One region of the Flammeovirga yaeyamensis genome, then DNA from elsewhere that is predicted to be linked to it. Evidence: riboswitches for the same ligand, from Rfam matches in the RefSeq annotation. Region 1 holds a riboswitch; each other region holds the start of a gene.
What was found. Region 1 has a riboswitch for S-adenosylmethionine ahead of metX (homoserine O-acetyltransferase MetX). Riboswitches for the same ligand answer to the same signal wherever they lie in the genome.

Region 1 (8,314 bases):
AGTCGGCCAATAATTGGGTGATTGGCTTAAAGCTACCAGCAGAGCCCCCTATAACGATACCCTTGTAGGTTTTCTCAAAAACGGATTTATCTACATTGAATAGCATAGAGGAATTATTCTTTTATTTTTTTGTAAATTTTCTCCTCGTTGTTTACAACGACAAATTTATTGGCAATATCACACCATATAAGTGACTCTTTAGATCCTATTGCTAGATTGCCATATTTGAATAAACTGTTATGAAGCTTTTTCAGTACTTCGTTTTGAAGTGTTTGATTAAAGTAAATCATAACATTTCTACAAAGAATTAAATCGAATTTAGAGAAAGGATTACCTTTGACTAAATCCTGTACTCTAAACGATACTCTATCCAATAAGTCAGGGTTTACATAATAAAACCCATCTCTTTCAATAAAATAATCTAATAATGCAGCCTTACCACCATAGCGTTCGTAATTGGATTGATTCAATTCCATATTCTTTGCACTAATAGCTGCTTTTTTTGCTCTTTGAATTATAGACTTATCAATGTCTGTTGCAATAATAGTAGCTTTATCAAGAGCGTTTGCTTCTTTTAGTAGTATACACATAGAAATAACCTCTTCACCAGAAGAACACCCTGCGTGCCAAATACTTATTTTATCATGTTCATTTAAGACCTCAGGAATGATTTCGTCTCTTAAGGAAATCCAAAAAGTAGGGTCTCTAAACATCTCTGTTACATTAACAGTAATCTCAGAAACAAATTCTTGAAAAAACTCAGGTTTATCTTTAAACCTTTTAATTAATGCATCTACGGATGAAAACTTATACAACTCAACAACTCGGCGAACTCTTCTAGTAAACGAAGACATTGCGTAATTTTTGAAATCATAATCAAAATTATCGTCTAAATATTGGGTAAGCCTTCGCAGCTCTGCAATTTCAATCTCACGTTGCATAATAATTGGTAGTAGAAGATTAAAAAATCTATAATTGGTAGAAATAATAAAAATCCTTTTTTCATGAAGTTACGAAAAAAGGATTGAAATATGATTTTTTGAAGAAATTATCTTCTTGATTTTACCAATTGAGGACAGTCTGCATGTTGATCCATTACTTCATATTTCTTTCTTTCTTTTTTGAAATAAGAAGATGATGCATTGCCATATTTGTTAGAGCAAGAAAAAGCGAAAACTCCTAACAATAATAATGCACTTGCGGATAAGAGTCTTTTAGTAATATTTTTCATGTTATTTGATGTTCATTATAGACATACATTATCCAAACGGATATACGCCAATACAAAATCAAAATGTGTGCCTAAAATTATAAGACTACTCTTTTTTTATTTTTTTGTTTGAAAAAAGCTCTGATTGCAGCAGCAATTTTATAAGTCTCCACCAAAAATCCATCGTGACCATAAAGAGAAGTGATTTCTTCATAGGTAACATTCGGGATATGTTGCGTAATAAAACGTTGCTCAGATACAGGGAATAAGACATCACTAGTAATGCCAATTACCTGTGTGTATGCTTGAATACTTTGAAGCGCCTCTTCTAAAGATTTGCGGTTTCTTCCTAAATGATGACTGTCCATAGTTTTAGATAAAGTCCAATAAGAATATGCATTAAATCTTTTAGTTAATTTATCTCCCTGATATTGTTGATAAGTAGATGCTCTGTAATTATCAACTTTATTAACGTCCTTTTCAGATTGAGTTTCTTCGTAAGTGCTGTAGTTTCTGTAAGATAACATAGCAATAGCTCTGGCAGCCTTTAGACCATTCACTCCGGCGTCATTACTTTTATCTCCCCAAGTAGGGTCAGCTTCAATGGACATTCTTTGTGCTTCATTAAATGCTATTCCCCAAGCAGAATGTTTAGAGTTTGTTGCACATATAATAAGGTTTTCCATCATTTTGGGATGCATCACTGCCCATTCTAAAGCTTGTTGTCCGCCTAAAGATCCTCCGATCAAGGTATTAATTGATTTAATGCCTAAGTGATCTCTTAGAATATTTAAAGAATTGACAATGTCTCTAATCGAAATATTTGGAAATGAACCATAAAAAGGCTCATTGGTTTTAGGGTTTATGGATGTAGGTCCTGTCGAACCATAACATGATCCTAAAACATTTACACATATAATAAAGTGATCCTTGGGGTTGAAGATAGCGTCTTCTCCAAAAAGTCCATTCCACCAGTCAAAAACATCGGCATTACCAGTAAGGGCATGACATACCCAAATGACATTGCTTTTGTCTTGGTTTAACTGACCGTAGGTGTAATATGAAAGAGTGAACCCTTCTAAACTTTCCCCAAATTCTAGATCAAATTTTTCTTTGTATGTATAATAATGCTGTTGCATTTATTGCTCTTGATTACGAATGAAATAAATGAGACACAAAAAAAGACTTCAAATAAAGCCTAAATCAAGGATACAAAGATTGGATAAGTAGTACAGAAGGCATCTTCATCACGTTCCGATATTTGCTTATAGTTCCTAAAAATTTAGGCTAGGATGTAGCACCTTTTCATTATTTATGATGGTTGCTAGAGGGTCTTTGAGCCTAGTCTCTTGCCTCTTCTTTATAAACACTTACGTCTTTAGAAGATGTAAATGGTATGCGATTTCAAAATAAATGTAGAATTTAGAAAAAAACAAACCCTTACCTCTTTATTTACGAGAAGTAAGGGAAAATGATTGTTTTTTTTGAAATATTATAATTCTACAATGATTCCGATTGAAGGTTGTAATAAACCGTTCGTTGTTTCAATAAACTTCGGAACGTATTTGCTTGGGTCGTTAGGATCTACTACAGGATTACCCATTTGATCAATTTCTGTAGTCAATATTGGCTGACCTTTCGACTTATAATTATAAATGTTTTGGATATCCAAGAAGAAATTGATACTCCACTTATTGAAATAGTAATGTTTGTCAACTCTAACATCTAATTGATGTTGTGCATCTAAACGTAACGTATTGATCTGTGAGTAATCTCTAACTCCTCTACGCTCTGCATCCCAGACTTGTCTGTCCATAGATGCGTCAACATCGTATGGAGTATAAGGAGTACCTCCAGAGTATAACCATCTAGCTCCGATTTCCCAGTTTCTTTTTAGTTTTTTACCACCAGTTAAAGATACAATGTTTCTACTATCCCAAGAAGAAGGTGCATATACATTTGGATCTGCATTGGTAAACTCTGATTGTACATATGTATAAGCTAAGATACCATAGAATCCTTTATAGAATTTTTGCTGAGCCAAGAATTCAACACCTCTTGATCTACCCAAAGAAGTACTTGTTACTGCTTCAGAACCAATTACACCAAAATCAGCACCTAAATTGGCCAAAGAGATTTGGTTATTAATTGAGTATGGATATTGATCGTATAATTTTTGGAATCCCTCAACAGTGAATTTCAAGTTCTTTTCAGGGATTTTATATTCTAAACCACCCACTAATTGTTTGTTTCGGATATAGGTTAAGTCATTTTCTTTGTTGACAAATTTGCCATCTTCTTTATATCCAAGCGTGGTATAAGTCGGTAACTGATAATAGATACCTGTATTGAAGTTTAAACTCCATCTTGGAGTGAACTGATATGAAGCTGAAAATCTAGGAGAGAACTGATCTAATAAATTACCCATAGTATCTGAGTAATCATTCGCGTCTACTCTTGCTCCTAATGATAATGTGACTTTATCACTTGCTAATTTCTTTGAAACTGTACCAAACGCTCCCCATTTATTTAAAGGAAGATTACTATCAAAAGTAATGGTCTTTAACTGATCGTCATCATAATCATATAAAGTCTGGAAAGTTTTATTGGTATATGTAGCGTATTCATAATTCACACCGTATGAGAATGTGAATCCATTATTTGTGAACGTTACACCCTCTAATCTAAATTTATTTTCTGCTTCGGTTGAGTTGTAATCGTAAATTTTTGCTTGATTTCTATCGTTGCCAGGATGTTTGAACTGATTGTTGGTTAACATATTTCGAGAAGCTACAAAAGTAAATGTTGAGTTGTCTCTAAAATGTTCGTATTTCGCCCCGATAGTATAATTCCACTGATTTTGTTCAGGTAAATTATTTAAAGTATAAACGTTTTGCTCGTAATCTTCATCTGTTGGTTCGCCAGGTGAATCTGCCAATTTAAATTGGTCGATAGCACCTAATCCTATGATTGATATTTTGTTTCTTTGATTGATGTCGTATTTATACTTTAATTGGAAGTCATTGTAAGTAGGCAAGAATGGTAATCCCAATACACTAAACAAGGCTTGTAAATAAGATTGTCTCGCTGATACAATAATTGATGATTTATCAGTTACAGGTCCCTCGAATGTAATACCAACATCCGATGTTCCTAAAATTAAGTTAGTTGTATGCTGATCTGTTCTTCCGTCTTTTTGTGAAAATTCCATCACTGATGATAAGGCATTTCCACGACCTGATGGATAGGCACCAGAATAGAATTCTACATTTTCGATAAAATCAACGTTGATCATTCCAACCGGACCACCTGATGCTCCTTGTGTAGCAAAGTGGTTGATGTTAGGAATTTCAATTCCATCCAAGTAAAAGCGATTTTCGTTAGGTGCACCACCTCTAATTAATATATCGTTTCTAAATGAAGCCGTAGATGCTACACCAGGAAGTGATTGTAAAACTCTTGAAATGTCTCTATTGGCACCAGGAGCTCTCTTTACTTCTGTTACACCAATACGCTGAACAGATACAGGACTTTCGTCAGATTTGTAAAAGCCATTGGCCACAACTTCCACTTCGTTTAGTTCTTGAGTGGAAGGTTTTAATTGAAAATTGACCTGTGCAGGTCTAGAGTTGGTGACTTCTACTTCTTGTGATGCAGGAGCGTAACCAACGTAATTGACTACAAGGTTATATAAACCTGGTTCTAAACCTTTAATTTCATAGTTACCGTTATCATCTGTTGTAGCTCCTTTTGTTGTTCCTTGAATAACTACAGTAGCGTAAGGTACGGTCTCATTTTTTGGTACCTCAGTCACCTTACCTCTAACAATGCCATTTTGAGCGAATAATGATGAGGAGATGATAAAAATGCTGAATAATGTTAGAAAACTTTGTTTCATCGTGTTTTGCTTTAGTCCAATTCATTAACACTTGTAAAGATGAATTGTTTTAGTTTAGTGTTTGTTTAAACAAATAATTTTAAAACAACACTAATTACCGATTTGAAAGTATTTGATTATGAGTATAATAAAAAGTAATCATTGATAAATAAATACAGTAATGAGTGGTCAAAAAAAATTAGAGTTCAAGTGTTAGTAAAATTAAATGCAAATTAAAGGAACTGATAGGTATTTTTGAATATTTTAAGGATTAATTTATCATTGCAATTGTCTAAATTTTTGTTGTTCAGTACATTAAAAATATATTTGATTTTTAAATGATTAAACAATTAGATTTAGCCATGAATATTGAAGATTTTAGAAATCACTGTCTTTCAAAAAATGGAGTGACAGAAGAATTTCCATTCGATGAAACCACAATAGTTTTTAAAGTAGCAGGAAAGATATTTGCACTGACAAATGTGGACTTGTTTGAAAGTGTAAGTTTAAAGTGTGATCCCGAAAAAGCATTGGAGCTTAGAGAGACGTATGCATGTGTTCGGGGAGGATATCACCTAAATAAAAAACATTGGAACACCATTGATGTCAATGCTGATATGGAGGATAATGAAATTTTAGTTTGGATAGATCATTCCTATCAACTAGTATTTGATAAACTTCCAAAGAGAGTAAAAGATACACTAATTGCTAACTAAATCTTATGTTTATTTTTTTATTTACTACAAAATGTTAATCGATTAGATTAATTTATTGCTAATTTTACAATAAATCATTAAATATTATGAAAATGTCGTCATTAAGTAATATTTTTGATTTTGCGATTGGAACAACCTAAGACAGATAATAAGATCATGGCTGACAAAACATTTTTTGTAATAGACTTCGACAGTACTTTCACAAAAGTAGAGGCATTAGACGTGCTAAGTGATATTTTATATGAAGGTACAGATAAAAAAGAAATTGTAGGGAAAAAAATTAAAGACCTTACAGATCAAGCAATGGCCGGAGAACTGTCGTTCAGAGAGGCTTTAGAACAAAGATTGGCTTTATTAGAGGCCACAAAAAAAGACGTTACTCAATTATCGAATGAGCTAAAAGAATTAGTATCAGAATCGGTAAAAAGAAATAAAGCATTTTTCTCCAACGAGACTGATAATGTTTTAATCGTATCTAGTGGCTTTAAAGACTTTATTACTCCTGTTGTTACTGAATACGGAATTAAGGAGGAAAATATTTACGCCAACACTTTTACTTACAACGATAAAGATGAAGTAACCGGTTTTGATGCTTCCAATCCTTTATCAGAACACAAAGGTAAAGTAAAGCTGATGAAAGAACTTTCGCTTGAGGGCGAGGTGGTAGTAATTGGCGACGGATATACTGACTATGAAATTAGAGAAGCAGGATATGCTAAAACATTCTTTGCTTTTACAGAAAATATAAAAAGAGAAAAAGTATTGGCTAAAGCAGATGTCGAAGCCAATAGTTTTGATGAAATACTTTTCACTATCAAACACCCTATGGCAACATCATTTCCAAAAAGTAAAATAAAAGTACTTCTTTTAGAAAATATCCATCAGGATGCTAAGGAGAGACTTATTCAAGAAGGATATCAAGTAGAACTTTTAGGAGGAGCACTTGATGAGGATGAACTTTGTGAGAAAATCAAAGGTGTTCACATCTTAGGTATCCGTTCTAAAACGATGTTAACTCGTAAAGTAGTGGAAGCTGCTGATCGTTTAATGATCGTCGGTGCATTCTGTATCGGAACAAATCAAATTGATTTAGACGCTTGTACTGAACATGGCGTTTGTGTATTCAATGCTCCTTATAGTAATACAAGATCTGTAGTAGAAATGGCGATTGGTGAAATCATCATGTTGATGAGACAAATACCAAAAAGAATGCGTCAGATGGATAGAGGAGAGTGGAGTAAGTCTGCCGGTGGATCTTTTGAGGTTAGAGGTAAGAAACTAGGTATTATCGGTTATGGTAATATCGGATCTCAGTTGTCTATTCTTGCTGAATCAATGGGTATGGACGTTTACTATTACGATGTAGTTGAAAAGCTTGGATTGGGTAATGCAACGAAATTATCTAGCCTCGATAAATTGTTAGAAATTTCTGATGTGGTATCACTTCACGTAGATGGTAGACCTGAGAACAAAATGTTCTTTAAAAGAGAGCACATTCAGAAAATGAAAAAAGGTGCTATTCTTGTTAACCTTGCAAGAGGACCAGTAGTTGAACTTGAAGCACTTCAAGAAGCATTAGAATCAAATCACTTAGCTGGTGCGGCTATCGATGTATTCCCAGTAGAGCCTAAGAATAATAACGACACGTTCGATGCTCCTGTTAAGAATATTGACAATTTGATTCTTACTCCACACATTGGTGGTAGTACTTTAGAAGCACAAGAGAATATCGCTGATTTCGTTCCTTCAAAAATGATTGAATATGTAAATACAGGTAGTTCATTCAACAGTGTGAACTTCCCTAATGTTCAATTGCCTAGATTGGAAAGTGGTCATAGATTATTACATATTCACCAAAACAAATCAGGTATCCTTGCACAGATGAACAACGTTTTTGCAAATAGAGGTTGTAACATCTTGGGTCAATACCTTAAAACAAACGAAGATATTGGTTATGTAATTACGGATATCGATCAATCATATCAACATGAACTTCTTGAAGATATGAAGAAAATTGATCATACCATTAAATTCAGAATTCTTTATTAATAGAAAGAATCCTTAAAATATTAAGAGACCACAATGGAAATGTTGTGGTCTTTTTTTATGACCTAACATTATTATGATTATTCCCTTTCATATAACTCTAAAATAACTACGGTTTTAAGTTGAAAACAGAAAAGAAATATAATGAAGTTCTAAAGTGGATTTATTGCCTTGTTAAATTAATGTTAAATGTTAAACATATTACTTTTTTGTAACTTTAATTAACATATACATCAAACGGTTGTTTAAGTGATTTTATATTATATGTTTTAATTCTAACAAAATTAAACATTGAAGTGCAAATGAAACGGGTTTCTATCTGTTAAATCGTTAATTTTTATTTATCATTATTTATATCTAACACTATTATTTAAGTGTTTATATTGCACTTGTAATCAAAGAAAACCTCTAGAAATAGGGACGATTCTTAAAGATCCTCTAACATAAAGTTAAATGAAATGTGAT
Region 2 (8,314 bases), 130 kb from region 1:
TATTCTGAAATTGAGTTTGCCTATCAATATACAGATGCCAAGATTATTGCAATTACAGGTACAAATGGAAAAACAACTACCACAAAACTTATCTATCATTTATTAAACGAAAGTGGTTTTAATGTTGGTTTAGCTGGAAATATTGGAATTAGTTTCGCCAAAGAAGTTCTAGAGAACGACTATGATTGGTATGTATTAGAAATTAGTAGTTTCCAATTGGATGATATCGAAACTTTCGCTCCCGATATTTCTTTAATTCTTAACATTACTCCCGATCATTTAGATCGTTATAATTTTGATATCAATCAATATGCTGATTCTAAATTCAGAATTATTGAAAACATGTCGATGAAAGGTAGTTTTATCTACAGTGAAGACGATCAGAATATCAAAAAACATCTAAGTAAGAGAAATATAAAACCTTGGGCTATCGGTTTTGATCACACATTCTTTGAACAAGGAAAATTAACTATTCCATTTAAAGGAGATAGTTATTCCTTTAATCATTTACCTCTAAAGGGGCCACATAACGAATGGAACATGAGTGCTGCAATTCTAGCTGCACTATCTGCTGGAGTATCTCCTGAAGATATTCAAGCTGCATTACCATCTTTTGTTGGAGAACCTCACCGATTGCAATTTGTCAAAGAAGTCAATCATATTAAATATATCAATGATTCCAAGGCTACAAATGTAGAAGCCGCATTCTTTGCGTTACAATCTTTTGATACGCCTATTGTTTGGATTGCAGGTGGTACTGATAAAGGCAATGATTACAGTATGTTACACGATGCAGTCGAAAGAAGAGTGAAATCTATTATATGTTTAGGAACTGATAATAGTAAATTATTGGCTGCTTTTGGAGATCAAAAAGTAATGATTGAAACCCAAAGTATGGAAGAAGCAATATCGCTAGCAACAAATGCTGCAGATACTGGAGAAGTAGTTTTATTATCTCCTGCTTGTGCAAGTTTCGACCTATTTAAGAATTACATGGATAGAGGGGATCATTTTATTGAGGCCGTTCAGAAATTATAAATAATGCATGGAAAAGCTATTAAATAGATTAGAGGGAGACCGTATCATATGGGGTGTAATGATCACATTATCGATGTTTTCGATATTGATTGTTTACAGTGCTACCGGGTCTTTAGCCTATATGCAAGCAGGTGGTGATAATGAGCATTACTTATTACGTCATTCTACCCTTGTCATTGTTGGTATCATTGGTGCTTACGTTTGTCATAAAATAGATTATATCTACTATTCTAGATTATCAAGATATGCACTTTTACTATCAATCCCATTACTGTTATTTACTTGGTTCTTTGGATCGGAAATAAACAGTGCTTCTCGTTGGATCGAAATCCCTTTTATCAATTTTACTTTTCAGCCTTCTGATTTAGCAAGGCTTGCACTAATCGCCAATATGGCTTCCATGCTTTGGAAAAGACAAAGAGATATTGGAGAATTTAATAAAGCAATTGTCCCTCTATTAGTATGGACAGGTATAATTTGTGGATTAATAGGTGTTTCTGATATCTCTACAGCCTCTTTGTTATTCCTCACTATTATGCTTCAGTTATTTATCGGGCGTGTTCCCGTTAAATACTTATTTATGTTGATAGCGATTGGTTGCCTTGCGGCCTTGTTTGTTTACCAATTTGGTCAAAGAGGTGGTACCGCAGTTTCTCGTTTATCTTCTTTTATGAGTGAAACTGAAATCCCTTATCAAGCGGAACAATCTTATATCGCAATTTCAACTGGTGGAATTTCAGGTAAAGGAATTGGAGAAAGTACTCAAAGAAACTTCCTACCTCACTCTTATTCTGATTTTGTTTTTGCCATTGTGGTAGAAGAATATGGTTTAATTGGGGCTTTAGTAATTATAGGACTTTACATTACCCTACTTTACCGGGGAATGGCAATTGTCGCTACTAGTCAAAAAGCTTTTGGTGGTTTATTGGCAGCTGGTCTTACCTTTAGTTTAATACTCCAGGCATTTGTACATATGGGCGTGGTCACAGGATTGCTTCCATTAACTGGTTTACCTTTACCATTAGTAAGTATGGGTGGTACCTCTTTATTGTTTACAGGTATGACCATAGGTATTATTCTAAGTGTGAGTAAATCTACACAAGAAGATTCTGAAGAAATCAGATTAAAAAGAACTGAGAGATCCAAAAAGCGTAAAGGATATGATGGTATTAATCGTCCTAAAAACGTTAGAATGAATTAAGTTTAATATAAACTTACATCAATTATTTGTTGTAATTAAAATATACATTCCACAACGACAATTTGATAAATGCATCAGATTGTCGTTTTTTTATTACTATAAGTCAAGTATAAAATTGGATCAATACCATTCACTACTTGTTTATATAAACCACATATCAAAAGATAGATCAAATGGTACGTAGTTTTTAATCGATAACTCACATCACGAATTAGGAGACAAGAAACTTAAAGAGATATATTGAGTGTTGTTCTGATACTTTCCCGTTAAACCTGATATCTTTTTTATTTGTAATTACACTTCACATGACCCTCAATACGACTACTACTATAAAAGACCATTTATATGGTTTAAGAGAGTGCATTATCGATCAATTAAAAAATAACATAAAAGGTGAATTAGAAATTCTTCATCAAACTATACATGAACTATGTAAAATTACAAGTTCAACTTATGGATTTATAGGTTTGATTGATCAAGACTTGGAAAAACTCAATTACTCCAACTTGATAGAATGTACCTCTTTTCAAAATAATATACCGATACTTGGCAATGGCCCTTTAAATACTTCCTCAATAGCAGTAAAGTATTTGAAATTGGCTCATGGTAAACAACTCCCCTTTTTTAGTTATGATGAAGATAAGTACAGAACACAAGCAAGCTGGTTCTCATTTTTATTAATCCCTATATTTCATCAAAACCAACAAATTGGATTAATTGGTTTATGTGATAAGAGAGAAGGATATTCAAAAAACCTATTACGATCTATCAATTTATGTTCTACAGCGATCTATCATGTTATGCTTCAACAGATGGAAAAAGTAGATATGATGAAAGCTTTTGACCTAACCCCTCCATCAAGATTTTTTTGCGATAAAACCATTTACGATATCATGTCTACCATAGATGAAAATGGTACAATTGTACTCTCTAACATTATGTGGAATGAATGTTTTGGTTGTAAGAAGAATCAAATCCTTCAAATGATTATGCATCAAGACCATCATTTGTTTTTCAAATTAATGGAAGATGCACAACGCTCTGGCTTTACAGAAAGTGCTATTGTTCGAATGATAAAAAACAATAAGATTCTATACCTAAATATGCGTGTCATCAATCTTAGGAAGCAAAATCAAATTCAGATCATTGCTCAAGATGTCTCAGAAAGATATACCAAGAAAGCTAAAATAAAATTACTCTAATTCTGATTTAATTCTTTCTAATAATGAGTTTCCATAAAGTTTTGGTAAAGAATGATCAGATCGACCTCTTAACCCCATCAATTTTTCGGCTTGTAACATAGTTAGGTTTCTGTATTTTACTTCTTCTGAAGTCGATACAAATTGATTGCTTAGTACTTGATAGCACTCTTTTAATGTTAATTGAAACGGTTCTTTACTTGCCATAATTTTAAATTATAGTGTTATAAAATTCAACGAACATCAAGAAATAAGGGAGGTGATTTAGTTTTTTTGTCTAGAAATCGACCACATCATTTTTACCACCGTGGCTACTTTGCTCGGTTGGTACCTAAAGGTTCTTGATGATTATTGTGCAAGATTAAAATGATAATTCTTTAATTCCAAATCATTAAACTTGATTAACAAAAACATTTCATTTTTTTTAAAGTTGATGATTTAAGACACTACTCCCTCACAAAAAAATAATAAACTTTAAGTCTCCTTTTTATTTCAACACTGATTACCTAACTTAAAGTATTCTAAATAACATGAAACTTAATTTTTACATAGTACCCTTATTCTTATCAATTCTTTTTTCATGCTGTGAAAATCCAACTATTGATGATGAAAGTAATCAACCTTATCCCCTAGAGTTGCCTTCACATTTTGGAAGAAATTTTGTATTACCAGAAAACAACCCAACCACTACAAAAGGCGTGGAATTGGGTCGAATGCTATTTTACGATACACAACTTTCCAGAGATAATTCTACTTCTTGTGGAACATGTCATCAACAATCCTTATCATTTACAGATGGAAAAGCTTTAGCCGAAGGTATTCATGGTCGTGTAGGCGAATTTAGTAGTATGGCTATTGTGAATGCGATGTGGCAAGGAAAGTTTTTCTGGGATGGGAGATCTGGTAGCTTGGAAGATCAAGCTTTAGGCCCCATCGAAAATGTGCTAGAGATGGACATGACTTTGGATGAAGTAGTTGAGCGTTTACAATCAGACCCTAAATATCCTCCGCTTTTTGAGAAAGCTTTTGGCAGCGGAGTTATTACTGAAGAAAATATTGGCAAAGCAATTGCTCAATTCGAACGTACTTTAATTTCAAGTAATTCTAAATACGATCAGTACTTAAAAGGAAGTTACATTCCTACCGAAGAAGAGTTATTAGGTATTCAATTGTTCTTTACTCATCCAGAACCAAGTATAAACCTAAGAGGTGGAAATTGTGGTGACTGTCATTTAAATATTCTAACCTCAGGTGACTTTAAAGGGTTTAGAGGGTTCCATAATAATGGTTTGGATGACGATGATAATTTAAAAGTAGGCCTTTCTGATGTAACAGGGTCTGAGTTTGATAAAGGAAAATTTAAGGCACCGAGTTTAAGAAATATAGCTGTTACTGCACCGTATATGCATGATGGCAGATTCAATACACTCGAAGAAGTTTTAGAGCATTATAATGAACATGTAAAGGATAGTAAAACTTTAGATGCCCTAATTAGAGAAGGGAGCAATGAACCTATTTTTCCTGGTGATCCCGTAAAATTGCATTTAACAGAAAAAGAGAAAAAAGCTATCCTCACATTTTTAAATATGCTTACTGATGAGGATTTCTTAACCAACCCAGCTTTCTCAGATCCTTTTATAAACGAATAATCCATCTAAATAATCGTTTACAAAAAGTACAATTTGATATAAAATTCTGCATTTTTGTTATGTATCACTTAAATAATGAAATGATTTTCTCTTTTTAAGTGAGCTGATAACTTAAGTTCAACAATGATATTGAATTTTAAAGTTTCGACTGTCATTAATATTTCCACATTATCAATTATACCAATGAGTTTAGAAAGAGATTTACAGAAAAGAAGTAACGGAGTATGTGAATTATGTGCTTCAGAAGAAAATGTTTCCCCTTTTTTAGTAGAACCAAAATCTTCTAAAGATATTGAAGACCATGCTAATTTATGTCAGCATTGTCAAGAACAAATTCTTGATAAATCTAAAATGGATGCAAACCATTGGAGATGTCTAAATGATAGTATGTGGAATGAAAATCCTGCAGTTCAGGTATTGGCTTGGAGAATGTTGCAACGTTTAAAATCTGAAGGATGGCCACAAGACCTTCTAGATATGCTTTACCTTGATGAAGACACATTAAAATGGGCAGAAGCAACTGGAGAGGGTGTAGATGATGAAGATAAAGTAATCCATAGAGATGCAAATGGAGCAATTTTAGAAAATGGTGATTCTGTTGTTCTAGTAAAAGATTTAGTAGTTAAAGGAGCGAATTTTACAGCTAAGAGAGGAACTGCGGTTCGAAATATATCTCTGGTACACGACAACCCAGAACATATCGAAGGTCGTGTGAATGGACAACATATTGTTATTTTAACAAAATTCGTAAAAAAATAATAGTATTCTATCGTCTTCATATAATTTGACGAAGATATACAAACAATGAGAGCGTTTATATTTCGGTATAATCGCTCTCTTTTTTTTTGTATTTGAATTGTTGTAGAAGTTTGTTCAAAAAATATCCAACAAACTTCAATTATTTATATAGATACTTGAAATAGTTACAATTCTCTTTTTATGAATAAGTAATTCTAGAAATAGTACAATTTTTATCAATGAGTTTTCTCCAAAATCAAGTGGTTATTAACATATTATCTCTAAAACATAGCTTCTTTAGTTCATTCAAATTAACTATTTACAAATATTTGTAACTATTTATTCAAACTCTCGTTACTAATACCATAACCGAAACAATTACTAACTACTAAAACCTACCTTATTTTAACTAACTATTAATAACTAAGTCGCTATAGAAACAATAATTTTTTAAAGCAAAAAAAAGTATTAAACCACGTTTAGTGGGCATATAGTGACTCCCTTTTTTCTACCCCATCTACTAACATAATATTATATATTTACCTTAAACGTGGGCACTAAAGTGTCCACGTACTTTACCCCCATTATCATCAATAAAAATATTATTTGTTGCTTTATACGGTAGAAGAACCCATATAAATTTTATTTGGGGACTTTAAAAACCTTAAATTTTAGGGACATTTATGTCCTAAATCAAAACACAGTAGAAAGATAAACCTATTCTCTATGGAGGATAGGTTTTATTTTTTTAAATTGTACTACAAAGTGATTTGCACATCGTTTAAATTATCCAAAAATGAGTTATGCTGTCCAACCCGGCGATACGTTATATAGTATCGCAAGAGCACACAATTTATCTACAAATCAATTATTAAGTCTTAATAATTGGAGTACACCTCCAACTCTACAAATTGGTCAAAATATTATTGTCAATAATACTATTGAGAATAGTTCAAATGAGGATATCATCCATATTGTAGCACAGGGTGACTCTTTATATTCCATCGCAAAAAAATACAATGTTGGACCTGCGGATATTATTGAAGAAAATGATTTAGATCCGAATAATGGAATTTACATTGGTCAAGAACTTTACATACCAGAATTAGAAAGTGATGAAGAAGAAAATATTGTTTCATCCACTTCGTCAAATATTCAAAAGCATATCGTTTTAAAAGGAGATTCACTCTACAGTATATCAAGAAAATATAATGTTACTCCTCAACAACTGTTAGAAAAAAATCAGATGCAGCCAAATAGTCCAATCTATATTGGTCAGATCTTATTTATTCCTACATCAGATAGTAATAGTGCTGAGAAACTCGTTACTGAAGAGAAGGAAACCGTTGTAAAAAAGAAGGCACCTGCAGAAGTATATACTGTTTTGCAAGGTGATACTTTATATCAGATATCCCAAAAGTTTGGTATCAGTCCTCAAAAAATATTAGAATTAAATGGGTTTGATTCTAGTCAGCCTATTTATGTTGGGCAACAACTCAAGGTAAAAAACAATGGTAAAGCGGAGGTGATTCCTCCTCCTAAAAAGCAACCTTCCTCTTCTCAAAAGTCACATACTGTATCAAGTGGTGAGTCTTTGTATGCTATTGGACGAAAATATGATTTATCTCCAGCAGAGATTTTGTCAGCTAATAATATGTCAATTGGTGCTACTATTTATGTTGGACAGGTACTCACTATTCCTAGTCCTCAATTAAATGTAAAACCAAAAGTAACACCTACTACTAAAGAGGAAGTAAATGTGTACACCGTACAATCGGGTGATTTTCTATCTAAGATTGCAAAGAAATATAATATCACACCACAAGAATTAGTGGCGGCCAATCATATTCCAAAAGGTAGGATTTATGTTGGACAGAAGTTATTTATACCAACATCAAAAAATAATTCTTCACCACAAAATAATTCTGTGAAACAAGCACAAGGAAATAGTATCTATCAGTTATCAAAAATTGATGGGCAACAACTGTTTTCAAAAGGACTTTATAGCAGAATTGGCACAAATTATTCTATACACCCAACAGATCTTGACAATGTGCAAAAAAGACTTGTTCAATTGGGTATTTTACATGAACAACACAATGAAAGCCCAAGAAATATAGGTGGCAGTACCAATAACATATCAGGTCAAAGAGTGCCTAAGACTATGGCGGCAATTCGTAAACTGCAAGATCGCTATCGCTTGAATTGGTGGGTAGGTTCGCCTGCTAGAACTGAAATGTTAGGTACGGATAAATATACGTATGGAGAAATCGTTCCTAACGATGTTACCTTTAAGTTCTTAAAAGAATACACTCAATATACTTTATCATTCCCGCACCCGATAACTGGACAAACACAAACTGCAGAGTTTAATAATTTTGTCTACAGTGGGTATAATCAATTTTATAATGGGGTTGGATATTTAGGAAAATCCCTTCCTAATGAGGTTCCTTTATCCGTTTTTAAAGAAGCTGGGTTATCCCCTATTT
Region 3 (8,314 bases), 1.2 Mb from region 1:
AACCTGAGTTGGAGGTATTGGGAATAAATACCTTTTCGTACCATCAGATGGTTTGCCTTGAGAAGGTAACCAGAACTGATATTCAACATCTTGATCATTCATTCTTAATTCAAAAGCATCAGGATCATTCTCCATTTGCTTGTTTTGCCATACATCTAGGTATTTGCCGAAACGGATAAGGTCTTGTCTTCTTACACCTTCCCAACATAATTCCCAACCTCTTTCCATTAAGATGAAGTCTAATTCATTCTCAACTTTACCATCAGATAATAGCTGAGCATAATGAGTGTTTGCATCTGCAATAGCAGAACCACTTTTAAAACGACCACCTTCTGTTCTTAATGTATTGATGATTTGCATCGCAGTTCCTGGATCCCCTTTACGAGCCAATGCCTCAGCATGCATTAATAAAATATCTGCATAACGTAGGATAGGGAAGTCGTTACCTGACCATCCACCCCAAGAAACGCCCACTGCACCAGCATCAGGCTCCCACTTCATCAAACGAACACCTTGTGTTTTATTCGCATCAAATAATGGTAACTCCGGTTCGTGTTGAACGATATCGCCACTTACAGATTCAAATTCAGTGTAGAACTGATCCTTTCTCAAATCATCATCACTAAATGATTCATATCGATCAGTCATTATCGAGAAACCATTCCATTTTGATGGAACTGCCCATTCAACACCTTTCACTTTATAAGTATCGTAATGAACACCCCATGAATTACCATGGTTACCTAGTGGATCATCTGCAGTATAAGTGATACTAAAGATATAATCTGTATTCCCTTCTTCATTCCCTAATTTGAATGTTTCTAGGTAAGAAGAATAGAGGCTGTAACCTAAGGTTTCTACTTTGGATGTATATTCAATCACCTTGTCCAATTGAGCGGTAGTTGGAGCAACAACAGTTGAACCATCTTGTAAATAGACACCAGCATTTAAATAAATCTTTGCCAATAAACCATAAGCTGCACCTTGGCCCACTCTAGCATATGCAGGTGAAGCAGGTAAAATATCTTTTACAGCTTCTAATTCATCAATGATAAATTGAGTCAGTTCAGGACGAGAAGATGCTGGAGTATCACCATCGTGCTTTGATACTAAAACTAATGGTACATTACCAAACATATCCATTAAAACGAAGTAATAATAAGCTCTAAGGAAACGTACTTCTGCTTTAGTTGATTTAATATCATCCGTTTCATTAAAAGATTCTAAAGTTTCTAATAAACCATTCGCTCTAGCAATACCAGTGTAAGGAGCATTCCATAAACCAGGTAAGTGAGGATGAGTAGCATCCCAAGTATGTGCATTTAATTGCAGCCATTTTCCACCATCATACCAGTCACCTCCTCTTGTAGGAACAAGCGTTTCATCAGAGGAAACTTGATTAAAACCCCAATAGTTTTCATGATGATAGAAACTTCTAAGTGAAGCATAAATCGGTGCTACGGCAGTGGCTAAATTCTCAGGATTTTGGAAATACTCATCCGTCACTGAGCTATGAAGATCTTCGTCAAGGTTAGTACAAGCTGAAGCTCCGATTAGTGAAGCCATTGCAAAAATCTTGATCCATTTATTTTTTGTCATGATTGTTTCGTTTTAGTAAAAAGAGAGGATTAAAATTCAACTGATAAACCGCCTATGAATGTTCTGGCAGCAGGGTAGTTGTTATAGTCAATGCCAATAGGAGGAACTTGAGTACCTCCCGAAGGAGCATTAACTTCTGGGTCGTAACCAGAGTAGTTTGTGATGACAAATAGATTTTGTCCTGAAACATATAGTCTCAAGTTTTTTACAAATTTAACTTCGTTCATATCGAAAGTATAACCTAATGTTAGGTTTGATAATCTCAAGAATGAAGCATCCTCAATAAATTTAGAATTGTATTTTGTCGCTCTGATTCCTTCATCTACTGCATTTTTCATCACATTATAAGTAGATTGATCGCTGTAGATATCATTAGTAGAAGAGAATTCAAGTGCTGTGTTATTAAATACTTGATGTCCGAACGCACCATTAAAGAAGAAATTAAAATCAAACTTACCGAACGTCATAGAGTTATTGATACCTAAAGTCCATTTTGGTAGTGCTTGTCCTAATACATGAAGATCATCTGATTCAATCGCATTACCACTTTCATCTAGTCCTTCGTATCTTTTACCATAAAAAGTACCGTAAGGAAGTCCTTTTTGAATGACTTGGGCAAATTGACCTACCTGACCTCGACCACCAACAGCACCCGTAAGGATTTGATCATAATCGCCAATATTTAATACCTCATTTTTGTTGTGAGCGGCAACAATTCCTGTTTGCCATGTGAAATTATCTTTAGCTACGTTGACTGTGTTAATTGATAGCTCGATACCTTGATTTTTCAATTCACCAACATTTTGTAAGAATATATCAACTGGCGCAGGTTGAGCGGCTTGAAGCTCTAACAATAAATCTTTTGTGTGCTTTTGATATACATCGATAGTACCAAATACTTTGCCTTCGAATAATTCATAATCCAAACCAATGTTGATTTGAGAAGTTTCTTCCCATTTCAAATCAGGGTTAGCATAATTGTTATACGTTACACCCGATCCAATTCCTACAGCACTGAACGATTTACCGCCATCTAAAGTAGGAAGTGAACGGTAGTTACCAATTTCTTGAGAACCAGTAATACCCCAACCTGCACGAAGTTTTAAATCACTAAACACTGTGCTTGTTGATAAGAAGTCCTCTTCTGAAATTCTCCACGCACCAGAAACTGAAGGGAATAGCCCCCACTTATTATTCGCACCAAATCTTGAAGATCCGTCAACTCTAAGTGTACCAGTAAAGACATATTTATCTTTAAAACTCACATTTGCTCTACCAATCCAAGAAATCAGTTTATTAGATTCTTTGTTTGAATCTGGAATAACCAATCCACTAGCAGCGTTAAGGTTATACTCTGCAATATTATCTACTTGGAATCCAGTAGCATTTATGGCATTGTACTCCGACCCAAATGCTTGATAAGTATAACCAGCAAGAGCATTCAATTTAGTATCACCAAATGTTTTTGTATAGTTTAATGTACCTTCAAAAAGCATGTTATGAAGGAAGTTATTACGAACATCTGCATTTCCATTTCCTTTACCAACCCATTCAATAGTACCAGGTAAATAAGCATTTCTCTTTGCTGAAGTTAAATCACCACCAACATTTAATTTGCCTTTTAATCCAGGGATTAATTCAGCTTCTAAAAAAGCATTACCTAAAACTCTTTGGGTGTTGGTAAAATCTCTTACATTCGTGGCCATGATATAAGGGTTCTTCTCCAATTGGTTTGCTGAAGAATAGTCTTGTGGAAGGAGTGGAGACATACGGATCATGTTATTGATGACACCACCATCTAGGGCACCGCCAACACCGTATGGAAGGTTGTTGTTTTTAGTGAATGAACCCATCATGTTTGCTCCAAGCGTTACTTTATCGGATAACTTTTGAGTGATATTCATACGGGCACCAATTCTTTCCATACCCGAATTAATCATAATACCTTCTTGGTTAAGATAATTGACAGAGAATCTATACTGAGTTGTTTTTGTTCCTCCAGAAACACCCAAATTATGATTTTGAGTCACTGCTTGCTGTGTCATCACTTCTTGCCAATCCGTATTTGCTCCTAAATCTAGTGGAGTAGTTCCTTCTGCAGCAGTAGCTGAACGGTATTCGTCAGCAGTTAAAATGCCTAATTTTTTAGAAATAGTCGATACACCAAAGTAAGCATCATAATTTACTTTAGCAGTACCTTCTTTACCTTTCTTAGTGGTAATGATGATGACACCATTTGCTCCTCTCGCTCCATAAATAGCTGTTGCAGAAGCATCTTTTAAGATATCAAATGACTCAATATCGGCAGGGTTGATAGTGGCCAATGGATTTTTTCTAGCAGAATTTGAATATACACCAGAAGTACCTGGGTCTGATGCAGTATTATCAATTGGAAAGCCATCAATAACGTATAAAGGCTCATTGGATGCAGTTAATGATGTACCACCACGAACACGAATGTTGACACCTGCACCTGGCTCCCCAGAAGATGGAGTCATCTGAACACCAGCAATTTTACCTTGAATCAATTGATCAGGAGAGGACATCACACCTTGGTTAAAATCTTCTGCCTTAACAGAAGACATGGCGCCTGTCACATCTTTTTTCTCCATCTGACCATAACCGACTACAACTACTTCCGAAAGTTGTTTAGCATCTTCTTTTAGAATGATAGAGAATTTAGTTTTATTTCCGATTTCAACTACTTGTTCAAAAAATCCGATATAACTAAATGATAGCGTTTTGGCTGATTCTGAAACAAGAATAGAAAAGCTTCCTTCAAAATCAGTAGTTGTACCTTTTGATGTTCCTGTGACAATCACGTTTACACCAGGTAAAGGAGTTTTGTTTTCATCGAGAATTGTCCCGGTTAGTTTTCTTTCTTGAGCATACAATGTGGACGTGAATGCTATGGTCATCAATAGCATTAGACTGAAGAAACGTAATAATTTTTTCATTAGTTAAATGTAGTTTTAAATGGACATGTAACGGACATGTGCAAAAAAAATGGGCATGTTTGTCATTTCATCAAACATGACTGTAATAGAGAATTTCTAGCTAGATAACTTTTAGACAATACGTAATAGCAGTAAATTATAATTCATTTCAAGTTTTGCGCAGTAGATAGCTATGTTTTTGTCTTTTACAATTCTAAGTCTTAATCTATAGAATTACAAATTGTTGTAAGTCAGTTCTTTTGTCTAAAAGTGGACTATTGTTGTACTATTTTTGGATTTCTGTTTTTTAAAGTTTCGGAATGTTGCGATACATGTTGCGCAATCGGTTGTCATTTACGGATAACGTGATTTTATTTTTCTGTACGAAAGGTTTCGAAACAGATTGCGCAACCCATTTCTAAATTTATAAAGTGTATCAAATACTCTTATGTTTATTGGATAAATTGAACATTTAAAAAAATTGAAAAAAATTAAGTATTCGTATTAAAATTGATGACGAAAAGGCGATTTCATTCAATAAAATATGGTCTTTTCTTCATTTTGTATTTAATTTGCACTGTGCTTATCACGAATGACATAAGAGATCGGGCTCGTAGATGTCATGGCAACCGTTGCGCCCAGCTTCAGGTGCCAAATCCCGCCTCGGAGGTGTCCGAGAAAGATGAGCTATAGCATTCAATCGGGAATGGAAGTCTCAACAGTAACTTTTAAGCACGTTTTTAACTCTTCAAAGGGAGAGGATGTGAAACGTAACTTTTAAAATATCAGATGTCGAAAAAACTCAGAGAGTTAGCAAAAGAGCGTGTGCTCATATTAGATGGTGCGATGGGTACCATGATTCAAAAGCATAAATTAGGTGAAGAGGATTACAGAGGTGAACGATTTAAAGATCACCCATGTGATGTGAAAGGGAACAATGATATGCTTTCTATCACTCAGCCGGATATTATTCGTGATATTCACAAACAATATTTCAAAGCAGGAGCTGATATCGTTGAGACGAATACATTTAGTGGTACGACTATCGCTATGGCCGATTATCAAATGGAGCCAGATGTGTATGAGTTGAACTATGCCTCTGCAAAGTTGGCAAAAGAAGCAGCAGCTGAATACACTGAATTGGAACCTCACAAACCTCGTTTTGTAGCGGGAGCAGTAGGACCAACGAACAGAACGGCATCTATTTCTCCTGATGTAAACGATCCAGGTTATAGAGCGGTTACTTTTGATGATCTTGTTGAAGCTTACTATTTACAGGTACAAGGTCTAGCAGAAGGTGGAGCGGATACGATCTTAATCGAGACAGTATTTGATACGCTAAACTGTAAAGCAGCTCTATTTGCTGCTGATAAATATTTTACTGATGTTGAAGAAGGAAATGTAGTTTCTGCAGCTCCAAAAGGGAGAGAGGCTGAATTCCCTAATTTATATAAAGGAGAACGTTTACCATTGATGGTTTCTGGTACGATTACAGATGCATCGGGTAGAACGCTTTCTGGACAAGTAGTCGAAGCATTCTGGAACTCTATCAGACATGCAGATCTATTTAGTGTAGGATTGAACTGTGCATTAGGCGCAGATTTACTCCGTCCATACATTCAAGAATTATCTCGTGTTGCTGATACCAACGTTTCAGCCTATCCAAATGCGGGTCTTCCTAACGAATTTGGTGAGTACGATCAGACATCAGAAGAGATGAGTAAAATCTTAGAATCTTTTGATGGATTAGTGAATATTATTGGTGGATGTTGCGGTACAACACCTGACCATATTAATGGAATTGCAGAGACATTCAGCAAAGCGAAGGTGAGAGAAATTCCAACTCAAGCACCTTACCAAAGATTAAGTGGTTTAGAACCTGTAACGATCAAGCCGGATAGCATTTTTGTTAACGTGGGTGAGAGGGCCAACGTAACAGGTTCTGCCAAATTCCGTCGTTTGATTGAAAACGGTGATTTTGAAGCAGCCATCGAAATTGCAAGACACCAAGTAGAAGGTGGTGCTCAGGTAATTGATGTCAATATGGATGAAGGGATGTTGGATTCTAAGGAATGTATGACACGTTTCTTAAATCTAATCGCATCTGAACCAGATATTGCCAAGCTTCCAATTATGGTGGATTCATCAAAATGGGAAATTATTGAAGCAGGTCTGAAAACATTGCAAGGTAAAGGTATTGTCAACTCGATCTCTTTGAAAGAAGGAGAAGAGGACTTTATTTATAAAGCAACAACCATCAAAAAATATGGTGCTGCAGCAGTTGTCATGGCATTTGATGAAGATGGTCAGGCAGATAACTTCGAGAGAAGAAAAGAAATCTGTTCGAGATCGTATGATATTCTTGTTAATAAAGTGGGTTTCGCACCTCAAGACATCATTTTTGATCCGAATATCTTGGCAGTTGCCACAGGTATCGAAGAGCACAACAACTATGCAGTTGATTTCTTTAAAGCCACAAAATGGATCAAAGAAAACTTACCACATGCGATGGTAAGTGGTGGTGTTTCCAACATTTCATTCTCATTTAGAGGAAATAATGCAGTTCGTGAAGCAATGCACTCCGCTTTCTTATACCATGCTGGTAAAGCAGGTATGGACATGGGTATTGTGAACCCAGGTATGATCGAGGTGTATGAAGAAATTCCAAAAGATTTATTAGAACATGTTGAAGATGTTCTTTTGAATAGAAGAGAAGATGCTACTGAACGTTTAGTTGATTTTGCAGAAACAGTAAAATCAAAAGGTAAGAAAAAAGAGGTGGACTTATCTTGGAGAGAAAATCCAGTAGAACAACGTCTATCTCATGCCTTAGTAAAAGGTTTAGTAGAATTTATTGATGAAGATGTAGAAGAAGCACGTCAGAAATTCGCTCGTCCTATTGAAGTGATCGAAGGTCCTTTGATGGATGGCATGAACGTAGTAGGTGATTTATTTGGAGAGGGTAAAATGTTCCTTCCTCAGGTAGTGAAATCTGCTCGTGTGATGAAAAAGGCGGTAGCGATTCTTATTCCATATATTGAAGAAGAGAAAGCCAATAATCCAGAATTATCAGCTTCATCTTCTGCCGGTAAAATCTTGATGGCGACCGTAAAAGGTGATGTACACGATATCGGTAAAAATATCGTTAGTGTAGTATTAGCTTGTAACAACTTCGAGATCATCGACCTTGGAGTAATGGTGCCGTTGGATAAAATTATTAGAACAGCTGTTGAAGAAAAAGTAGATGTTATCGGATTAAGTGGTTTGATCACTCCATCACTAGACGAAATGGTTTACGTTGCCGAAGAATTAGAACGTCAAGAACTGAATATTCCAGTAATGATTGGCGGGGCAACGACTTCAAGAGTACATACAGCGGTAAAAATTGACCCTCAATATTCAGGTTCAGTAGTACACGTATTGGATGCTTCTAAGTCAGTGCCAATTGCATCTGCTTATACATCGGAGAATAAGGAATACACCAAAGAAGTTATTCAAGAATTCAAAGATGAATACGCTAATTTAAGAGTTACTCACGCTAAACGCCAAGGCGCGAAAAAGCTGATTTCAATCGAAGATGCTCGTAAAAATAAATTGGCTATCGATTGGGAAACTTCTTCAATTACAAAGCCATCGTTCTTAGGAACAAAAGTATTCGAAGCATATGACTTGGAAGAAATTGCTAAGTATTTAGATTGGACGCCATTCTTCCAAACGTGGGAATTGGCCGGTCGTTACCCTGCAATTTTAAAAGATGAAGTTGTAGGAACTCAAGCGAC
Region 4 (8,314 bases), 2.0 Mb from region 1:
CTACCTGTTTCTGCTTTAATGGTATCACGCATGTAACGATGACTTACGCCCAACTGAGCAGCAAGCCACTCCATAGACGGCATCCCTTCTTGTTCAAATCGATCGTTTTCAAAATACTCGTTCAGCATCTCTTTAAACCTTGTAAATAAGGCCTTATTAATATCCTTACGGTTTAAAAACTGACGCTTGTAAAAACGGTCAGCATATTTCAATAAAGCCTCCAAATGAGTAAGGATAATATCTTTACTAAACTCATCTTGGTTATTCTGATATTCCGTTTCTATGTTTTTGAAAATCGATTTTATAGTCGCTTCTTCCTTAGGGGAAAGGTGTAGAGCTTCATTGACGTTATAATTGAAGTAATTATATTTTTTGATGAGTTTTTGAATATCCTCCCCTCGAATAAAATCTTCATGAAAGGCTAAAAACCAAGATTCTGAACTGACTACAATATCCTTGACCTTATACGTTTGATTAGGTGCTGAAAATAATAAGGTGCCCTTACTACAATCGTACTTCGTTCGTCCATAAAGGATCTCGCCCGATACAATTCTTTTCAGGCTAATCAAGTAAAACTGATTGGTATAACTAAACTCTTTATTAGAAGAAACGCAGTCTTCAATCTCTTGATCATTTAATGTTTTCTGACCAATAGTAAATAGAGGATTCTCCGGCTCTGGTAAATTCTGAGCCTCCGTAAACTCTGTAATCGATTTAAAGTTTATTTCTTTCATTTTGATTTACTACTCTATCTATGTATATCAGATTATTTATTCTGATTAGCTACTTCCAACAACTTCTCTTTATAAGTAACTAATCTTTGATTGGCATTGCTATCAATCATCATAATTACAAACATCATCCCTATAACTGTAATACTACTTGCACGCCAAACAGGTTTATCCATAAAGATAATCAACATACTAGCCACAGCTATAATTACAGGAATGACTCTAAACACTGCTGTTTTATATTCTCCCATCGATTTATCAATACGTACAATCTCCGATTGAACAAAGGCTGCTGCGTCTTTATTATAGTCTTCTACAAAAGAAGTAGTTCTCGTTTTATTGGCGTAAAATATCCCTGCCCCGATAATAAACAACAATACTCCAACAACAATACTTGGTGTGACATAAGCCTTGGCCATTTCTGTTTTTCCAAGATACCAGAATGCAACACTTGCTAAAAGAAACAATCCTCCCGAAAGCATAAAGAAAGAAGATGAAAATACCTCCGCTTTTGCCCAATCTGTTGATGTCTTAATAATATCCATATTGTGTAGTTTTTGATTTCTATAAATATAAGATTTTCAAGGGATTCAGCAATACTTCGATGTATAGCTATCTCCCTAATTACAAATATCTATAAAAAACAGAGGGGATCACGAACACATTTTGGTAGAAGGTGTACACTTTCTGACAAAAGAAAAACGCCACTAAAGAATAGTGGCGTTCTCAATGAAAGTTGGATAATCTGAATTGGTAATAAATACCTTTTTTGTTGGTTTAGTATCAAAATTATTTTTTGATGCGTAAACCTAATAAAATAATTGTAAATTTCACCCTTTTAATATAAAAATGTGTTGGTGTCTCTCGTATTTGTAGTCAATTTCCAATTTACTGACAGCACAAATCTTAGCCACTAAAGCCAATCCCAATCCTAAAGACTGATCGTTATCAGCTCCTTTAACAAAGCGTTTGAATAACTGATCTTTACCAAAAGATAATGGCTTTCCATAATTACTCATTTCCAGGGTATTTTCGGTCGTCTTTATTTTAATCGGTCCTTCTGATGTCCCATATCGAATGGCATTTTTCAAAAGGTTCTTCAATACGATATCAAATAAATAAGGGTCGATATTTAATGAATGCTCTTGATGTAATTCCTTTTCAATAGTTAAGGATTTCAATTGTGCTAATTCTTCAACTGCCTCCGTTTGTTTATCAATTTCCGGAGCCGTCTTCAACTCTTTGATATCCGTAAATTCTCTATTATCAATTTTAGTAATCAGATTTAGTGTGGTTCCTAATCTCGATAAATGATTGGCTTCATCATAGATTGTTTTTACCACTTTTGCGTCTTGTTCTTCTAACTTCTCAGAAAATAACAATCCTTCTGCTTTGTTTCTGATAATCGATAATGGAGTTTGTAATTCGTGGGCTACATCTTCTGTATATTCTTTAAGGTGATTGTAATCCGCATCGATACGTTTGACCATCTTAAGGAAAAGATTCTGCATTTCAACAAATTCTTTCGTCATGGTCTCCACCTCTTGGATATCTTCTGATTTCCCCACTTTAAATAGTTGCATCTGCTCTAAAATGCGTCGAAAAGGTCGTAGAAAGTAGCCCTGCAATAGCACATTAAAAGCTACAGTAATGATAATTAAGACAACAAATGAAGGAATAAGGTAATCGAAAATATCGTCTCGGAAGTAATAGTAATTTTGTACTTCCTTGTCCATTTCCACCCTGTAGAGTTGTCCTTTTGATTCTATAAGAATGATTTTACGTCTGTGAATTAAATTTCTCTCAATATCTGAATGATAGATGGTAACATCTTCTACTATCGGATATTCTGTTTTTTTACAACGCTTAGAAACCTTCTCTACTTTTTTGATACTATTACCAACAAGAGAATCGGCAGGAGTTCCTTTATCTAAGTGATATTGCACCCTGCTTTCCAACCATCCAAATCTTCTATTTAGATCTGAGTCGATAAACTCATCCGCTTCTCTAGTCAAAAATTTCGCATTGAAATAGAAGACTACAAAAGTGAAGATCAAATAGAATAATGTAACTCTAGATAATAAATTGAAAGTCTGTTTCTTGTTCATAAATTAAGCCTCCACAAATTTATACCCCATACCGTACACCGATTTAATGTACTCTCCAGCTCCTTCTTTCTGAAGTTTCTTTCTAAGGTTTTTGATATGAGTATAAATAAAATCAAAATTATCAGCTTGATCAATATGATCTCCCCACAAGTGTTCTGCAATACTTTCTTTTGTCAACATTTTATTTTTGTTGTAGAAGAAATAGAGCAGTAAATCGTATTCCTTTTTCGTCAGTTCTAATACAAGATCGTTAATTTTTACAGTGGATGAGGTAATATCAATTTTAATCACACCATGTTCTAAAACCGTACTTCCTTTTAGTTTTTTCCTTCTGAAAAGTGAACGTACTCTTGCAATTAACTCTGCCATATGAAAGGGCTTAGTGATGTAATCATCCGCCCCTAAATCCAACCCGGTGACCTTATCGTCGATGCTATTTCTAGCGGTAACGATAAGTACACCAGTGTTTGGGTTAATTTCTTTAATATATTTCACGATCTCTAAACCGTTACCATCGGGTAAACCGAGATCGACGACAATAATATCGTATTCATAGACCGATATTTTGTCTTTTGCATCTGCCACCAAGCCGACAGTTTCTACTGTCATTGCCTGATCGCTCAGTCCTTTTAGTATATCTTCTGTTAAATGAGGGTTATCCTCTATCAACAATAATTTCATTCAATATCAAGTTTTAGAAGTCTTCCATTCCGCCTCCTCCACCTTGTCCTCTTCGAGAAGGTTTGAAGTTGTTCAGACGGTAGGTTAAAGTTACAGTTAGATATTGAGCATACCTAAAGTCTTCTTGCATGTTTCTAAAACCAATACCTTCAGAATAAGATTGTCTGATGGCTGTTCCAAAAACATCATTCATAGAAGCTGTAAGCGTTAACTTCTTCTTCAACATAGAGTGTTTCACAGCTGCTTGCATCACAAAGAAACCTTCGTTTCTACCTTGTGCAGTTACAGTTGGGCCTGTATATCTATTATTAATTTGAAGCTGAGTAGATTTCGATAATCTAAATGTATTATTAAAACGGCTACTCCAGTTAATACTTTGTCTACTAAAATCTTGACCTTCTAACTGTCCTTCTACTTTATAATCAAATAAGCTACCCATAATATCCATGGTCCACCATTTAAATGGAGAAAGATTTACAGACGTTTCTAATCCTAAAGCATAATCAGATCCTACGTTTTCGTAGGTATGTAAGATCACTCCTTCCGACCATACTTTCTGAACTCTTTCCACTTTATCGTGGGTCATTCTGTAATAAGCATCAAAATTAACTGTTGCTTTCTCACCAAGATTCCATAAGTATCCAAAATCGAAAGAATCGATGTTTTCAGGTAATAAGTTCGGGTTACCTTGTCTTACGTTAAAAGCATCTTGCCATGTCACGAAAGGTTCCAAATACCAACCTCTAGGTCTTTCGATTCTTCTTGAATAGCTCAACATCAATTGGTTGTCTTTCGGCAAACTATACGATAAGTGAACTGTAGGGAAAATGTTCCATTGATCGACCGGATAGTCTTGCTCCTGCCCTACCACTGAAACATTTCTCCCTGTGTATTCAGCTCTAACACCACCTTGGTAACCTAATTTCCCGAGCTTGCCGGAATAGATACCATATAAGGAGTGTATCGTCTGTGTGTAGTTTGTGGTGTAACTAAAATCTTGTTGGAAAATATAGTCGCCTGTTGTAGGGTCTAATTGATACACTTCGTTAATATCTTCTGCTGCATTCCAACGTGTTTGCCATCCGGCTTCGATTTTATCAGTTGCACCGATAGGTAAAGTATAATCTAATTTAGCTCTTAATCTACCTCCAGGTCCTACTTCAGAAGAACGCTGTCCCGATGATGGTATTTCTACAACAGAACCATCAGGGTTTTTAGGTAATAATTCGTTTTTCGAAGACTCTGTCATGTCTCTTCCACCATAATCTACCATGGCATCAAGTACATGACCTTTCTTATTAAATTTATGTTGATAGGCCAAGTTAACGCTGTAATACAAGCCTCCTCTTTCCCATTGTTCACTTGAGATATATCGATTTTCATCAATTGGATTATTGGAACCACCTATGTTTTTATATTCATAGAAATCGGCATCCATTCCACCATACATTTTAAAATCACCTGCTTTACCAGATAACTTGATAAAATCATTATCAGAAATAGAGTACTCAACGCCACCTTGAAGTCCCATTACCTCGAAAGTACGCTCCCTTTCTCCATCTGAAATAATGTAAGAAGTTGTATCTCCAGATTGAGTAATACGTTCCGATTTTAGGGTACCCGGACCAGGTCTTTTATTGTAATTGGCACCTACATAGTAGCTCCATTTTTTCTTTCTAAAGTTTAACAGGAAATCTCCACCTAATCGGCCATAACGACCAACATTTACGTTGGCTACGCCACTTACGCCTTCTAATTTATTTTTCTTAGTAATGATATTGATAATGCCTGCTGTTCCATCAGGGTCGTATTTAGCAGATGGGTTAGTTATTAATTCAATATTTTCGATAGTTGAGGCTGGAATTTGTTGTAAAGCTTCTGATGCATCCAATACAGATGGGCGACCATCAATAAGTACGGTAAAACCAGAACTACCCCTTAAACTCACATTACCATCTCCGTCCACATTAATAGAAGGTACATTTTGTAGTACATCCACCGCAGTACCTGACAAAGCCGAAAATTGTGAGCCTACATTGACTACCTTTTTATCAATGTCATAGGTCACCGTATTTTGGGTTCCAACAACTTCCACAGCTTCAAGTACTTCAGCATCTGTAGTGAGTACTACATTACCGATATCTTTAGAGTAATTCGATTTATCGATCACTACATTTTCTAGAATGCTTTTTTGGAATCCGATAAAAGTTACTTCTACCATATACGTCCCCTCAGACAAGTTCTTTACGACAAACTTACCTCCTTCGGTAGTTACGGTTCCACCTACAAGGGTGTGCGTATCTTTAGTAAATACACTTACAGTAGCATATTCTACCGGTACATTTGTTCCGTCCTCGGATACAGAACCGATAATGACTCCTTTCTTAATAGGGTTGTTGTTAGCGAAAACCGTTGAAAGGAAAATGAAAGTCAAAAATGTGAATAATTGAGAAGTTCTTTTAAACATGAGTTTACAGTAAATATTAAATCTGCTTCAAAAGTAGTAGGCAAATCTGTTTGAAATCTGAAGAGATATAGAGTTGATGATCTTTTATTCTTAAATCACTGATTTTCTTCACATTCCAATACCTACTTTTTTGATAAAAACCCCAAACACTTGTATTTGTTTATAGAAAAATCAGATTTCATTTTTACAATTCTGAACGAAATCTGTAGTTCCTCTTTTTATAAATTCAATTTGTTATAGACTTATTTGATAAAAAAACTTCAAAGACTTTTGTACTACTTTATTACATTTCTATATTTGCAATTGCAATCTTATCAAGAAAGGCAGAGGGATTGGGCCCTATGAAGTCTTGGCAACCTGCGCTCCTCAAAGCAAGGTGCCAACTCCCACCACGAAGGTGTTCGTGAAAAGATGAGTTTAACTCCATAAAATTTCATATTCATTGCATTGCAATACTGTCTATACTGATAAGTTCACGGATGAACCAAAATTTGGGCTGAGTGTTTTTTAGAAGTTTAAAACAGCATATTATTTCTTTTTGTCTACTGTTATTTTTAACAGGATGCTTTGAGCTACAAGAAAAGTTAGAAGTGACAGAAAGCGGAAAAGGTGATTATTCCTTTACTTTTGATTTTTCTCAGAGTAAAGATATCTTCAATATTATTTCTGCATATAAAGACAAAAACGATCAACGCATTTTTGAACCAAAAAAATACGAAAAACCTCTACAATTGCTAAGCCGAGAATTAAATACACTTCCCGGTGTGTACAATTGTAAGACTTTATTAGACTCTACCCATTGGAGGTTAGGTATTCGTTTTGCATTTGTTGATATTCATGCATTCAATTCCGCTCTCTCGAAAATTAACCTCTCTAAGAAGGAGGAGGTTTTCATCAAAATGAAGAGAAAAAAAGCTGAATGGGTTCAGAATGTAAATTGGATGAATATCATCACATCGCAACTACCAAATTCTGAAGAATCAAAGAAATTGATGTTGCAACAAGTGGATTCTGCTTCTTACAATTTCCATTGGAATCTGAACAGAAATATCAAAACTGTAAAATCTTATGAGATCGAACGAATGGGAACATCAGAATTGGTATTTGAAGGAAAAATTCCAAGCATTGAAAAAGCAGAGTATATCACTCAATGGAATGTAAAATTTAAATGAGATTATCATAAATAATAGAAATATGACCTATTTATTCACATCCGAATCTGTATCTGAAGGGCATCCAGATAAAATTGCCGATCAAATATCGGATTCAATTTTAGATGCTATGTTGGCACAAGACCCTACTTCACGTGTGGCTTGTGAAACTATGGTTACTACAGGTTTAGCTGTAATTGCTGGAGAAATTACGACAAAAGCATATGTTGAAATTCCAGATGTTGTTCGTGAGACTATCGACAAAATCGGGTACAATAAAGAAGATTATTACTTCGCAGCTCACTCTTGTGGTGTTCAAGTAGCATTACATAGCCAATCTCCAGATATTGCTCAAGGTGTAAACGTGGGTGAAGGTGTTGATAAAGATCAAGGTGCTGGTGACCAAGGTATGATGTTTGGTTACGCTACTAAAGAGACGCCAAGCTATATGCCAATGGCACTTGCTTTCTCTCATGGTCTAGTAAAAAGATTAGCTGAAATCCGTAAAACTCAGCCTGAATTAATCGGTTATTTAAGACCAGATGCTAAGGCTCAGGTAACCATTGAATATAACGAGGACAATACTCCTAAAAGAGTACACACTATCGTTGTTTCTACTCAGCACGATGAGTTCCCTAATAAATCAGACGATGATGCATTGGCTCAAATTGCAGAAGATGTGAAAAAACACGTTATTCCTGCTGTTATTCCAAATGCTTTGATCGATGCAGATACTATCTTCCACATCAACCCAACAGGTAAATTCGTTATCGGTGGACCTCACGGTGATGCTGGCTTGACTGGTCGTAAAATTATTGTAGATACTTACGGTGGTAAAGGTGCTCACGGTGGTGGTGCATTCTCAGGAAAAGATCCATCTAAAGTAGACCGTTCTGCTGCTTATGCTGCAAGACACATTGCTAAAAACTTAGTAGCTGCAGGTGTAGCTGACGAAGCTTTAGTACAAGTGGCTTATGCTATTGGTGTTTCTACACCAGTATCATTGAACGTACAAACTTACGGTACTTCAAAAGTAGACAAAACAGATGCTGAAATTTCAAATATCGTTAACGAGCTTTTCGATATGCGTCCTAAGGCAATTGTTGATCGTTTAGGTCTTACTAACCCTATTTTCTCTCCAACGGCTGCTTACGGTCATATGGGACAAGAACCATA

Region 2: linked by a shared signal. The riboswitch ahead of KMW28_RS07270 (hypothetical protein) and the one ahead of metX (homoserine O-acetyltransferase MetX) in region 1 are both predicted to bind S-adenosylmethionine.
Region 3: linked by a shared signal. The riboswitch ahead of metH (methionine synthase) and the one ahead of metX (homoserine O-acetyltransferase MetX) in region 1 are both predicted to bind S-adenosylmethionine.
Region 4: linked by a shared signal. The riboswitch ahead of KMW28_RS16000 (hypothetical protein) and the one ahead of metX (homoserine O-acetyltransferase MetX) in region 1 are both predicted to bind S-adenosylmethionine.

Annotation. Positions count from the first base shown of each region.
Region 1 covers NZ_CP076132.1:1,998,182-2,006,495, forward strand. The annotation lists gene KMW28_RS07800 (chemotaxis protein CheB) at 1-106, opposite strand, end outside; gene KMW28_RS07805 (CheR family methyltransferase) at 114-941, opposite strand; gene KMW28_RS07810 (hypothetical protein) at 1,049-1,231, opposite strand; gene metX (homoserine O-acetyltransferase MetX) at 1,309-2,349, opposite strand; SAM riboswitch class I at 2,473-2,579, opposite strand; gene KMW28_RS07820 (TonB-dependent receptor) at 2,703-5,108, opposite strand; gene KMW28_RS07825 (MmcQ/YjbR family DNA-binding protein) at 5,426-5,803, shown strand; gene serA (phosphoglycerate dehydrogenase) at 5,960-7,852, shown strand.
Region 2 covers NZ_CP076132.1:1,870,285-1,878,598, reverse strand. The annotation lists gene murD (UDP-N-acetylmuramoyl-L-alanine--D-glutamate ligase) at 1-1,038, shown strand, start outside; gene KMW28_RS07280 (FtsW/RodA/SpoVE family cell cycle protein) at 1,046-2,239, shown strand; gene KMW28_RS07275 (hypothetical protein) at 2,545-3,441, shown strand; gene KMW28_RS07270 (hypothetical protein) at 3,433-3,645, opposite strand; SAM-I-IV-variant riboswitch at 3,698-3,791, opposite strand; gene KMW28_RS07265 (cytochrome-c peroxidase) at 3,969-5,087, shown strand; gene KMW28_RS07260 (PhnA domain-containing protein) at 5,271-5,846, shown strand; gene KMW28_RS07255 (muramidase family protein) at 6,622-8,314, shown strand, end outside.
Region 3 covers NZ_CP076132.1:3,161,926-3,170,239, reverse strand. The annotation lists gene KMW28_RS12505 (RagB/SusD family nutrient uptake outer membrane protein) at 1-1,599, opposite strand, end outside; gene KMW28_RS12500 (SusC/RagA family TonB-linked outer membrane protein) at 1,629-4,556, opposite strand; SAM riboswitch class I at 5,116-5,224, shown strand; gene metH (methionine synthase) at 5,325-8,314, shown strand, end outside.
Region 4 covers NZ_CP076132.1:4,047,879-4,056,192, forward strand. The annotation lists gene KMW28_RS15975 (helix-turn-helix domain-containing protein) at 1-734, opposite strand, end outside; gene KMW28_RS15980 (hypothetical protein) at 767-1,276, opposite strand; gene KMW28_RS15985 (sensor histidine kinase) at 1,562-2,839, opposite strand; gene KMW28_RS15990 (response regulator transcription factor) at 2,843-3,520, opposite strand; gene KMW28_RS15995 (outer membrane beta-barrel protein) at 3,534-5,987, opposite strand; SAM riboswitch class I at 6,296-6,405, shown strand; gene KMW28_RS16000 (hypothetical protein) at 6,578-7,159, shown strand; gene metK (methionine adenosyltransferase) at 7,182-8,314, shown strand, end outside.